3 regions of the Pseudoalteromonas sp. PB2-1 genome follow, and region 3 is predicted to be linked to each of the others. Evidence: predicted binding sites of a transcription regulator. Region 3 holds the regulator's gene; each other region holds the start of a gene.
The links. The regulator MetJ, encoded in region 3, represses methionine synthesis genes. The targets are predictions, from matches to a motif close to TAGACGTCTAGACGTCTA.

Region 1 (4,296 bases), 980 kb from region 3:
ACTGGCACTTTTTTAGCCGCTTTGTGAATTAAGTTCTTAATCCAAGCAATATCGGGGATATTTGGGCTGTGAATATCATACACCCCTGGCCCGATATCATTCGGATAATCAAAATCCTCAAATGCTTTTAATAGCTCCATATTTGAACGAGATGTTTCTATCGTGATGACATCTGCATCCATGTCTGCAATACCCGCTATGATGTCGTTAAACTCCGCATAACACATATGAGTATGAATTTGTGTTTCATCTGCCACTTTCGATGCACAAACACGAAATGCATAAGCAGCCCAGTCCAAGTACGATTGCCAGTCACTTGATTTTAATGGCATACCTTCTCTAAAAGCGGGCTCATCGATTTGAATTATCTTTATACCAGCTTGCTCTAAATCGACAACTTCATCACGAAGCGCTAATGCTATCTGCTTAGCAATGGTAGGTTTATCTAAATCATCACGGATAAATGACCAAAATAGAATAGTCACTGGACCCGTTAGCATGCCTTTCATTTTCTTCGTTGTTAGAGATTGTGCATAACGCGCCCATTCAACTGTCATAGATTGCTCTCTCGACACATCGCCCCAAATAATCGGGGGTTTTACACAACGCGTGCCATAACTTTGTACCCACCCAAATTGGGTGAATGCAAAGCCTTGCAAAAACTCCGCAAAGTACTCAACCATATCGTTACGCTCTGCCTCACCATGCACCAAAACATCGAGCTGTAACGCCTCTTGCTCTTCAACAGCATAGCGAATTTCTGCTTCCATCTGCTGACGATACTCAGCAGCAGGCAAAACCCCCGCTTTAAATTCTTTACGTGCTTTACGTATCGATTGAGTTTGCGGGAAAGATCCTATCGTGGTGGTCGGTAGTAAAGGTAGCCCAAGTGCGCTTTGCTGTTTGGCTATTCTAACTGAGAATGGACTAGACCGTTTAGCATCTTTGTTAGTTAGTGTACTCAGACGGTTTTGTACATCTTGATTATTAACTCTTGCTGATATTAAACGTTTCTTAACTGGCTCACTGTAATCATACAGCAACTGTGTTTGCCCTGTGTTAAGCGCATTACGCAATAGTTGTAACTCTTCGCCTTTTTGTTTGGCAAAAGCAAGCCACGATTTTATTTCACTATCTAATTGCTGCTCTTGGTCTAAATCGACAGGTGTATGAAGCAACGAACAAGATGGCGCAAGCCACAGGTTATCGCCTCTTTTTTTAGCTAACGCGTGCAATACAGAATACTTTTGCGTTAAATCACTGCGCCATATATTACGACCGTCAATAATACCCAGTGAAAGTACCTGTTGCTGTGTGATTAAGGTATCAAGCTTTGATATATCGTTATTTCCTGCAACACAATCAAAATGCACACCGTCTACAGGGTAATTAGCTATATCGGCAACATAATCATTTACTGAGTCAAAATAACTGGCAAGTAGTAACTTCACACCTTGTCCTGAAAGCGTCGCAAAACTTGTTTTAAGTGCTTTTCGCTGGCCATAGTTTAATTCTAAGGCAAGAACAGGCTCATCTATTTGAACCCACTCAACACCCAGCTTCGCAAGCTTAGCTAATACCTGTTGATAGACAGGTAAAAGCTTTTCTAGTAATGATAACGTATCAAACGGCTTTCCTGCAGGCTTAGCCAAATGTAAATAAGTCACAGGGCCAACCAACACAGGCTTCACCTTGTGGGCTAATTGATGAGCTTCTTGCACATGCTCAAATAGTTCAGTCCAAGTCAGTGCGAATGTTTGATCTTCCGATAACTCAGGAACAATATAGTGATAATTTGTATTAAACCATTTTGTCATCTCACTTGCCGCACATTGACATCCAGTAGGCGCTTGCCCTCTAGCAATTCTAAAAAGTGTATCTAAGTCAACGTTACCTTCCTCACTATAGTGGCGCTTTGGAATTGCTCCCACCAAAAGTGATGTATTCAAAACATGATCATACCAAGCAAAGTCACCTACAGGCAGTAAGTCAATACCGGCATTAGCTTGTAGTGCCCAGTTTTCTTGTCGAATAGACTTACCTCGTTCGAGTAATACTTGCTGGTTTATTTTTCCTGCCCAATAAGATTCTATTGCGAACTTTAACTCACGTTTCTTTCCTATTCGAGGAAAGCCTAAATTATGTAATTGTGCCATACCCATTCCATTTAGCTGTTTAGATGTCTAAAACATTAGCGATGAGATAAACCTAATTCAACTGATGCTTTCTCAGTTTCAACTTGAGGTAATTTCATGGATTTAAAAAATAATTTAAGTAAAATATAAATGACAACGCTGTCAATTTGATTAATAAAAGTATATTGTAAATATGAGGTAAAATTCCTCTGAAACTTTAGACGTCTAGACGTTGAAAAAACATAATTGTAGGCGTACTATGTCCATAATCTGAGTTTGACTCACATTTTTCATGAGATTTTTTAAAGATGATCGATATTAAACACTTAAAAACCATAGCAACCCTTAAAGAAACAGGATCTTTGGTCAATACAGCCCGAGAGTTGTTTCTAACGCAATCGGCTTTATCGCATCAAATTAAAGATCTTGAGAATAAATTAGACTGTCAACTTTTCGAGCGTAAAACGCAGCCTGTGCGCTTCACGCCACAAGGTATGCTGTTACTGGAGTTAGCAAACGAAGTTTTACCGCGTGTTGAAGCGACAAAATGCCGTTTAAAAGAAAGCCTTAATCAGCCAATTTCAAACCTGCGCTTAAGTGTCGAATGCCATGCTTGCTTTCACTGGCTATTACCGACTATAAAAGAGTTCAACAACTTTTGGCCAGATATTAAAGTCGATTATGAAAGAGGCTTTAGTTATGACGCTATTCCTGATCTAATCAATGATGAACTGGACTTAGTACTCACCTCTGATATCCGTGAGCCAGACAAATTAGAATACGCACACTTATTCGACTTTAAGTTAAAACTGATTGTTTCACCTGATCATGAACTGGCCAAAAAAGCCTATGTCACCGCACTGGATTTAAAAAACGAAACGATAATTTCTTACCCCATTCCACGTGAACGCCAAGATATCTTTAAACATTTTATCCAAAATGCACGATTCGATGGCACGCTGAAAACGGTTGACCAAGGCTTATTGATTTTCCAGTTGGTGAGTGCTGGTATGGGGGTTGCGGCTTTGCCCGATTGGTTAGTGACCCCTTATGAAAGCCAAGGGCTTATTAAATCGATTCCGTTAGGTGCGTTAGGGTTAACACGCCCGATGTATTTAGCAATGAAAAAAAATATGAAAGATAACCCTGTTTATCGCCACTTTTTAAATACCTGTAAACAAAATAACGGCCGTTAATAAAAGCTCATGTAACTGACATGGTTACATGGGCTTTTATGCTCCCTTGCTGGTTCAGTCCATTGGCCCGTGAAATATGCGCCACTGCTTTGATGCAAAGGCGCAGTAGTCTCCATAGAATCAGACAGGGTTATCGATATCAATAAAGGTGACATCAAAACCATGCTGCTCAGCTAATAACTCACCCAGAGCTTTAATGCCATAGCGCTCTGTCGCATGGTGACCTGCTGCAAAAAAATCGATACCTTGTTCACGTGAGCTGTGAATCGTTTGTTCAGATGCTTCACCTGTCAAATAAGCATCAATATCCTGCGAGGCAGCTAAATCAATATACCCTTGCCCACCACCAGTACACCAAGCAATAGTGTCAATTTTCTCTTCTCTAACTAAGCTTGTTAACGGTGCGCGATTGAGTACTTGGGCAATTTTGTCGGCAAATTCTTCACCCGTTAATGGTGTTTTTAAACGCCCTTTTACTGGCACACTATTAGGACCGGATTCAAGCCCAGCAGTAAACTCAATATCGAGTAACTTTGCCAATTGCGCGTTATTACCAATGTCGGGGTGTATATCTAGCGGCAAATGATAGCCATATAAATTAATATCATTCTTTAAAAGCGCTGCAATACGGCGTTTTTTCATACCCGTAATTGACTGCGACTCCCCTTTCCAAAAGTAGCCGTGATGTACCAAAATTGTATCTGCATTTTCGGCTATCGCTGCATCAATCAATGCTTGGCTTGCTGTTACACCCGTTACTATTTTTTTTACCTCGCTCGCGCCTTCAACTTGTAAACCGTTGGGGCAGAAATCAGCGATTAATTCAGGCTTAAGAATGTCATTTAGTAATTGAGTAAATTGTTTGCGTTGCATATAAAACCGTTCTCCAACCCTCTATTTTGTGCAAATTTTGGCGGTTATGAGCGAAAAATGGAAGGAAAATCGCAAAAAATTGAAAAGTAAGC
Region 2 (4,296 bases), 1.2 Mb from region 3:
GATGACTTTATGGCGCTATTGAGCGATACCGACAATGCACCTAATTGGCTCGAAAATGTGAAAAGTGTCACCTTAATGGAGCGTTTAAGCCCTTCTGAAACGCTTGTACACACTCACTTTAATTCCCCTTGGCCTGTTTCAGATCGCGATTTGGTTAGCTACTCGTGTTACCACCGCCTGAGTGAGCACAAAACAGAGCTTAAAATTATTAGTCAGCCCCATGCAAAACCGGCAGTAAATGGCGTCGTGCGTATTAAAGATTTAACCGCTTTTTGGCGCTTAACACACCAGCAAAATGACTTACTGGTTAGCCATCAAGCTTATGCAGACCCCGCGGGTTCTATTCCACATTGGTTGAGTAACAAGGTATCATTAAAAAGTGTGTTTAAGACCTTACAGTCACTACGTAAGGAACTCCACTATAATCGGTTTACGCGCCTAAACACACCAAGCGTGCCTGGGAAGTGTGCTTCTTAAAGGCAGATTATTAATACATAAATACCTTTTATTAGTCTATTTAGTCGTAGGAAGAAAATGAAAGAGCCAAAAATTCCCTTGGTAAACAAACCAAATGGTATTGGGGTAGGGCGTGTTTTAAAAGCCACCAAATGCTCAATCAAAGGCTTTAAAGCTGCTTTTAAAGAAGAATCTGCATTTCGCACTGAAACCTATTTAGGTCTGATATTATTTCCGTTATCAGTGTTGCTTGCCCAATCATTAAGCCATTGGCTGATGTTATTTATTCCTTATTTATTATTGTTGATAGTTGAGCTACTCAACTCAGCAATAGAGGCGCTGACTGATAGAGTCGGTATTGAGTACCATGTATTATCGGGGCGAGCTAAAGATATGGCCTCAGCGGCAGTGACGTTGGCATTAATTATTTTGCTACTGGTTTGGGCAGTGGCAATTTATGAAAAGATAATGATGCAGTTTTAAACAAAAAAGCGCCAAATGAAGGCGCTTTTTCATCTTATATAACCTATTACAGGCCAGCAGCTGCGCGAAGTGCGTCTGCTTTGTCTGTGCGCTCCCAAGGGAACTCTTCACGACCGAAGTGACCGTAAGCCGCTGTCGGTTGATAAATAGGACGCTCAAGGTCAAGCATTTGGATTAAGCCATATGGGCGAAGGTCAAAGTGCTCACGTACTAATTCGATTAGACGCGCTTCTTCTAATTTACCTGTACCAAATGTCTCGATGCTGATAGATGTTGGCTCTGCAACACCGATAGCGTAAGAAACTTGTAGCTCACACTTGTCAGCAAGACCAGCAGCAACCACGTTTTTAGCAACGTAACGTGCAGCGTATGCAGCTGAACGGTCAACTTTTGATGGATCTTTACCAGAGAAAGCACCACCACCGTGACGAGCCATACCACCATAAGTATCAACGATGATTTTACGACCTGTCAGACCACAGTCACCCATTGGGCCACCGATTACGAAACGGCCAGTTGGGTTGATGAAAAACTTAGTCGCGCTTGAGATAAGCTCAGCTGGAAGAACTGGCTTAATAATCGTTTCCATTACCGCTTCAACTAAGTCGTTTTGTGAGATTGAATCACAGTGTTGAGTTGAAAGAACAACGGCATCAATACCAACAGGCTTGCCATTTTCGTATGCAAACGTCACTTGAGATTTTGCATCTGGGCGTAACCAGTTAAGTTCACCGCTTTTACGAACCTCAGCTTGACGCTGAACTAAACGGTGTGAATACGTGATAGGTGCAGGCATTAACACGTCAGTTTCGTTACATGCATAACCAAACATTAAACCTTGGTCACCAGCGCCTTGCTCTTCAGGGCGAGCACGGTCAACACCTTGGTTGATATCTGGAGATTGTTTACCGATTGTGTTTAGGATTGCACACGAGTCAGCATCGAATCCCATGTCTGAGTGTGTGTAACCGATTTCACGTACTGTTTTACGTGTGATTTCTTCGATATCAACCCAAGCGCTAGTCGTGATTTCACCACCCACCATCACCATACCGGTTTTAACGTAAGTCTCACATGCAACACGGGCATGAGAATCTTGCTCTAAAATAGCATCTAGAACCGCGTCAGAGATTTGGTCCGCGATTTTATCCGGATGACCTTCAGAAACTGATTCAGAAGTAAATAAATGTTTTGCCATTGTATTTCTGCTCACAAATATTGCGCTTCACATACGTCGGTAATAGCGCTAAAAAATTAAGGGGCGTATTTTATCTAAAACAAATATGTTTGCATAGTAATTTTACGCCTAGACGTCTATTTAAAATTACTAATAACATTTCGTTCTTAATAAACAGTAATAATAGGTGCATTTAATACGGATTTTTAATTGCACTGTACCCTTACATTAAGTAAGAATGGTGCCTTACACACAACCAGCGCAAATACATAAAGGTAGGAGAATTCATGCCATCACGCAAAGAACTTGCAAATGCTATTCGCGTCTTATCAATGGACGCAGTACAACAGGCCAAATCTGGTCACCCTGGCGCCCCTATGGGCATGGCAGATATCGCAGAAGTACTATGGCGCGATTATCTAAAGCACAACCCAACGAATCCAGAGTGGGCAGACCGCGATCGATTTATTCTTTCAAATGGTCACGGTTCAATGCTGATCTATTCTCTTCTACATTTAAGTGGTTATGATCTGCCGTTAGAAGAAATTAAAAATTTCCGTCAAATGCACTCAAAAACACCAGGCCACCCAGAATATGGGTATGCACCAGGTATTGAGACCACTACGGGCCCATTAGGTCAAGGGATCACAAATGCGGTTGGTATGGCGATTGCCGAAAAAGCACTTGCTGCACAGTTTAACCGTGAAGGTCACGATATTGTTGACCACTTCACCTATGCGTTCATGGGCGACGGCTGTTTAATGGAAGGTATTTCACACGAAGCCTGTTCATTAGCGGGTACATTAGGTCTAGGTAAACTAGTTGCGTTTTGGGATGACAACGGCATCTCAATTGATGGTGAAGTGGAAGGTTGGTTCAGCGATGACACGCCAGCGCGCTTCAAAGCATACGGTTGGCACGTAGTAAGCGATGTAGATGGGCACGATCCTGATGCAATTCGCGCCGCTATCGAAGAAGCACGTAGCATCACCGATAAACCATCACTTATTTGTTGTAAAACAGTGATTGGCTACGGTTCACCGAATAAATCAGGTAGCCATGACTGTCACGGTGCGCCACTCGGTGAAGATGAAATCACAGCATCTCGTGAGTTCCTAGGTTGGACTGGCGAAGCATTTGAAATCCCAGCTGATATTTACAGCGAATGGGATGGCAAAGAAAAAGGTAAGCAACTAGAAGCAAGCTGGGACGAAAAATTTGCTGCTTACGCAAGTGCACACCCTGAACTTGCTGCTGAGTTTAAACGCCGTACAAAAGGTGAATTACCAGCTGATTGGGCTGAAAAGTCACAAGCTTACATCGAAGAGCTGCAAGCAAACCCAGCAAATCCAGCAACACGTAAAGCATCACAAAATGCATTAAACGCATTTGGTCCGTTATTACCAGAATTCATGGGTGGCTCTGCTGATCTTGCGGGTTCTAACTTAACACTTTGGGATGGCTCAAAAGGCTTAGAAGCAAACGATGCAAGTGGTAACTACATTTTCTACGGTGTACGTGAATTTGGTATGTCGGCAATTATGAACGGTATTGCACTGCATAAAGGCTTTATTCCTTATGGTGCTACATTCTTAATGTTTATGGAATACGCTCGTAACGCAGTACGTATGGCGGCATTGATGAAGCAGCCAAGCATCTTCGTTTATACGCACGATTCAATCGGTCTAGGTGAAGATGGTCCGACGCACCAACCGGTAGAGCAAATTGCTAGCATGCGTTTAACGCCAAACCTTGTTAACTGGCGTCCATGTGACCAAGTTGAGTCTGCGATTGCATGGCAACAAGCGATTGAGCGTAAAGACGGCCCAACATCACTGATTTTCACTCGTCAAGGCCTTGAGCAACAAACGCGTACTGCACAGCAACTAAGCGACGTGAAAAAAGGGGGTTACGTACTGAGCTGTGACGGTGAGCCAGAGCTTATCCTTATCGCCACAGGTTCTGAAGTACAGCTTGCACAAGATGCAGCAACAGAGCTACGTTCACAAGGTAAAAAAGTACGCGTTGTCTCTATGCCTTCAACTGATTTATTTGATGAGCAAGACGCTGCATATAAAGAAAGCGTACTACCAGCAAGCGTAACACGCCGCGTAGCAATCGAAGCGGGCATCGCAGACTACTGGTATAAATATGTAGGCCTAAATGGCGCAGTAGTCGGT
Region 3 (4,296 bases):
TTACAAAAAGTAATAAATTTAAATAACTTTGTAAGTAAATGCTGGCAATGTCGTCGAAATGGTCATTTGGAACTAATTTCGGCTATTTGCAGTGTTCGTGCATATAAAATACAAAAACAGGTGCTTAAAAGGTCATAAATAGGTGAATTTTTATGTCTGATTAATCGCAACTATGCACAGAAGTTGTGGGTAAATCCTTTAAAATTAAGCGATATAGCATATAACAGGATAGACCTGATAATACTTGGAATTTTTATACATTACAGGTATCGTACTGATGCAAGCTCTCTCACTTTTTAACTTTTTTGCAGGATACTATCGCGTTATGTCAGATTTCCGTGAACAAGCATTACATTACCACGCTCACCCCGTTCCAGGTAAAATTAGTGTTGAACTAACCAAGCCGGCCGAAACGGTTAACGATCTCGCTTTAGCTTATAGCCCAGGTGTGGCTGAACCAGTTCGTGAAATCGCTGCTGATCCAGCAAATGCCTACAAATATACTGGTAAAGGTAACATGGTTGCGGTGATTTCAAACGGTACCGCAATTTTAGGTTTGGGTAACTTAGGCCCTCTTGCATCAAAACCTGTCATGGAAGGTAAAGCATTACTATTCAAACGTTTTGCTGGCCTTGATTCAATCGATATTGAAGTAAAACATCGCACTACAGAAGATTTCATCAATACTGTTGCAAACATCGCTGATACGTTTGGCGGCATCAACCTAGAAGATATTAAAGCACCAGAATGTTTTGAAATTGAAAAAGCGCTTATCGAGCGCTGCGATATTCCAGTTTTCCACGATGACCAACATGGTACAGCTATTGTTACTGCTGCCGGTATGCTTAATGCCCTTGAAGTACAAGGTAAGGATATCGAAGATGCCATTATCGTATGTTTAGGAGCTGGTGCGGCAGCTGTTGCTTGTATGGAGCTGTTAATTAAGTGTGGTGCATTACGTGAGCATATCTATATGCTTGACCGTAAAGGTGTGATCCATACTCGCCGCGATGATTTAAACGAATATAAGCAGTTGTTTGCTAACAACACTGATAAACGTACATTACAAGACGTTATTGCTGATGCGGATGTATTTGTAGGTGTATCTGGGCCAGATTTATTGACGGCGGATGACTTAAAGCTAATGGCAGACAAGCCAGTGGTGTTTGCGTGTTCAAACCCAGATCCTGAGATTGCGCCAGAAGTTGCACACAGTGCGCGCAATGATTTAATTATGGCAACGGGTCGTTCAGATTTTCCTAACCAAGTAAATAACGTGCTTTGTTTCCCGTTTATTTTCCGCGGTGCGCTTGATGTGCGTGCAACGGCAATTAATGATGAAATGAAAATTGCAGCTGTGCATGCTATTCGTGGTATTGCCAAAGAGCCAGTACCAAGCGAAGTATTAACAGCGGCTGGCGTTGAATCACTTGAGTTTGGTGCCGAGTACATCATTCCGAAGCCAATGGACCCGCGTTTATTACCACGTATCGCGCGTGCTGTTGCAGAAGCGGCGGTTGAGTCGGGCGTTGCGCAAATCGAAATGCCAGAAGATTACATGCGTTAAATTTATTTACGCTAATAAAAAACTCAGCCTTAGCTGAGTTTTTTTATACCTGTGAATCGGCGTCTATCCGATGGCTCATTCAGAATCAAGTACAGGGATATCTAATCCCATTTCAAGCATGATCTTTTTCACTTCTTCAGGGACTTTTTCTGGGTTGTCTTTGCGTAAGTCGTCATCATTTGGTAATGGCTGACCTGTAAAAGCATGTAGAAAAGCTTCGCATAGAAGCTCACTATTTGTCGCATGTCGTAGGTTGTTGATCTGACGACGAGTGCGTTCATCTGTTAATACTTTTAGTACATTTAGCGGAATTGATACGGTAATCTTTTTAACTTGTTCTGATTTTTTACCGTGTTCTGCGTATGGGTGAATGTATTCACCGTTCCATTTAGCCATAAGTAATTTCGTTGCCTCGGTTATAAGTAGTTCACGCCTTTTTCACAGCGCAAAGATGCGGAAATTTTATCTCTTTAAAAAAGATAGTCAAATACTAGTTATTTAGCCATCTAGTCGTGTAAATGTATAAACTTCTTTATGTCAGCCACAAATGCTTTGACTTCTCATAATTGATCATCTAACCTTTTAGACGTCTAAACATCCAATTAATGAGTAGGTGATGAAATGAGTGAAAAAAATAAAGCGACGATAGCTGTTCGTCATGGTATCGAAGCTGACAAACATCATGGTGCTGTCGTTCCACCTATCTATTTATCAACCACCTATTCATTTGCTGATTTTGATACTAAACGTCAGTATGACTACGGACGCAGTGGTAATCCGAATCGTGATATTTTGGCTGAAACACTGGCTGAACTTGAAGGCGGTGCAAAAGGCATTATTACAGCAACGGGTATGTCTGCGGTGCATTTAGCAACACAGCTTTTAAATAGTGACGACACTTTAGTGATCCCGCATGACTGCTATGGTGGCAGTTACCGTTTATTCACATCATTAGAAAAGCGCGGGTTATTGAAGCTAAAAGTGTTAGATTTAACCAACAGTGAAAATCATCAAGAAATTTTAGCAATCAAACCAAAGCTTATCTGGATAGAGACACCCAGTAATCCAATTTTGCGTTTAACTGATATTAAAGCGATCACCTCAATTGCTAAGCAATGTGGAGCTTTAGTTGCTGCCGATAATACGTTCTTATCACCAGCACTCCAAAATCCAATTCAGTTTGGTGTAGATATCGTCGTACATTCAACGACTAAGTATATTAATGGCCACTCAGATGTAGTAGGTGGTGCAGTGATTGCCGCAACACAAGAGCTTGGTGATGAACTAGCTTGGTGGGCAAATAACATTGGTATTACCGGTGCACCATTCGATAGTTATTTAACCCTTCGTGGTTTGCGAACATTAAATGTGCGTTTAAAACAACACCAAGAGAATGCGTTTGCAATCGCTCAGTATTTAGAAAATTCGCCTTTTGTTAGTCAGGTTTATTACCCTGGTCTTGCTTCTCATCCTCAGCATGAGCTCGCTAAAGCGCAGCAACGTGGCTTTGGTGGTATGGTTAGCTTTGATATTAAAGGTGATATTAATGACGCTGCTGCGTTTTTAACAAGCTTAAAAGAGTTTAGCCTTGCAGAGTCATTGGGTGGGGTTGAGAGCCTTATTTGCCATCCTGCGACAATGACTCATGCTGGCATGGATCCTAAAGCACGCCTTGAGGCAGGTGTGGGCGATACACTCATTCGTATTTCTGTCGGTATTGAAGATATTAACGACTTAATTGCTGATCTGGAACGTGTTTTCAATCAAGTTAAACCAGGCGAAGGCTTACAAGCGGGCCAACCTAAAGCCGCTCAAGTACAGCCAACTAATCAGCAAAATACATCGTTTAAGTTAACGCCTGCACATACGGCATTGTGGTAGAAGAAATGGTTAATATTGTTCATAAATTTGGTGGCTCAAGCCTAAGCTCAGCCGAGCGGTATCAAGCAGTTGCGAACATTGTGTTGGCAAACACTGAGCTAGGCGATTGTGTTGTTGTATCAGCCTCTGGGAAAACGACAGACACACTTGTAAAGCTCTGGCAGAGCTATCAACAAAATGATAATCAAGCTGTGAGTGATATTTTATTGCTTATTGATAATAATCAGCGTGCACTAATCGAGCAGCTATTAGTGTCGCAGAGTAAGCAACATGCATTAGCTAAACTAAAAGATGAATTAGCATCACTGACAGCGTTAATTGCCCAGCAACAACTACATGAAGCACCTTTACTTGCTCATGGTGAGGTTTGGTCTGCTCGGTTACTTGCAGCCTATTTAAATCAACTCGGTTTAGAATCTAAAGATGTTGATGCAAGACAGCTCTTTACTTTGCATGATGGCCAATTGTTGCATCAAAAAAATCAGCAAAGTTGCAGTGAGTTAATCAACCATAACCAGATCAATGTTGTGACGGGGTTTATTGCCGCTGATTGCCAAGGCAATACCGTAACCCTAGGGCGCAATGGCAGTGACTATAGTGCCACACTACTGGCTAGTTATACCTTTGCAAAGCAAGTTTCAATTTGGACTGATACACAAGGTGTATTTAGTACAGATCCTCGCAAAGTTAAAAATGCTGTTAAGTATAACAAGGTATGCCGTGAACAAGCGAATTTGTTAGCCCGTTTAGGTAACCCTGTATTGCATGCTAAGACATTGTCGCCGCTAAAAGGTAGCGACATTAAACTCGTTGTAAGAAGCAGCTTTGACTGTGAGGCAAGCCCAACA

Region 1: metE (5-methyltetrahydropteroyltriglutamate--homocysteine S-methyltransferase) is a predicted target of MetJ. The motif match lies at 2,354-2,371, and genes of this name have one in related genera.
Region 2: metK (methionine adenosyltransferase) is a predicted target of MetJ. The motif match lies at 2,239-2,256, and genes of this name have one in related genera.

The regions. Positions count from the first base shown of each region.
Region 1 is NZ_CP090667.1:1,423,665-1,427,960, reverse strand. Features, by position in the region: gene metE (5-methyltetrahydropteroyltriglutamate--homocysteine S-methyltransferase) at 1-2,156, opposite strand, end outside; gene L0Z67_RS06600 (LysR substrate-binding domain-containing protein) at 2,444-3,331, shown strand; gene L0Z67_RS06595 (Nif3-like dinuclear metal center hexameric protein) at 3,452-4,204, opposite strand.
Region 2 is NZ_CP090667.1:2,908,148-2,912,443, reverse strand. Features, by position in the region: gene L0Z67_RS13600 (START domain-containing protein) at 1-477, shown strand, start outside; gene L0Z67_RS13595 (diacylglycerol kinase) at 535-939, shown strand; gene metK (methionine adenosyltransferase) at 986-2,137, opposite strand; gene tkt (transketolase) at 2,404-4,296, shown strand, end outside.
Region 3 is NZ_CP090667.1:442,785-447,080, forward strand. Features, by position in the region: gene L0Z67_RS02130 (malic enzyme-like NAD(P)-binding protein) at 326-1,567, shown strand; gene metJ (met regulon transcriptional regulator MetJ) at 1,643-1,963, opposite strand; gene metB (cystathionine gamma-synthase) at 2,189-3,448, shown strand; gene metL (bifunctional aspartate kinase/homoserine dehydrogenase II) at 3,454-4,296, shown strand, end outside.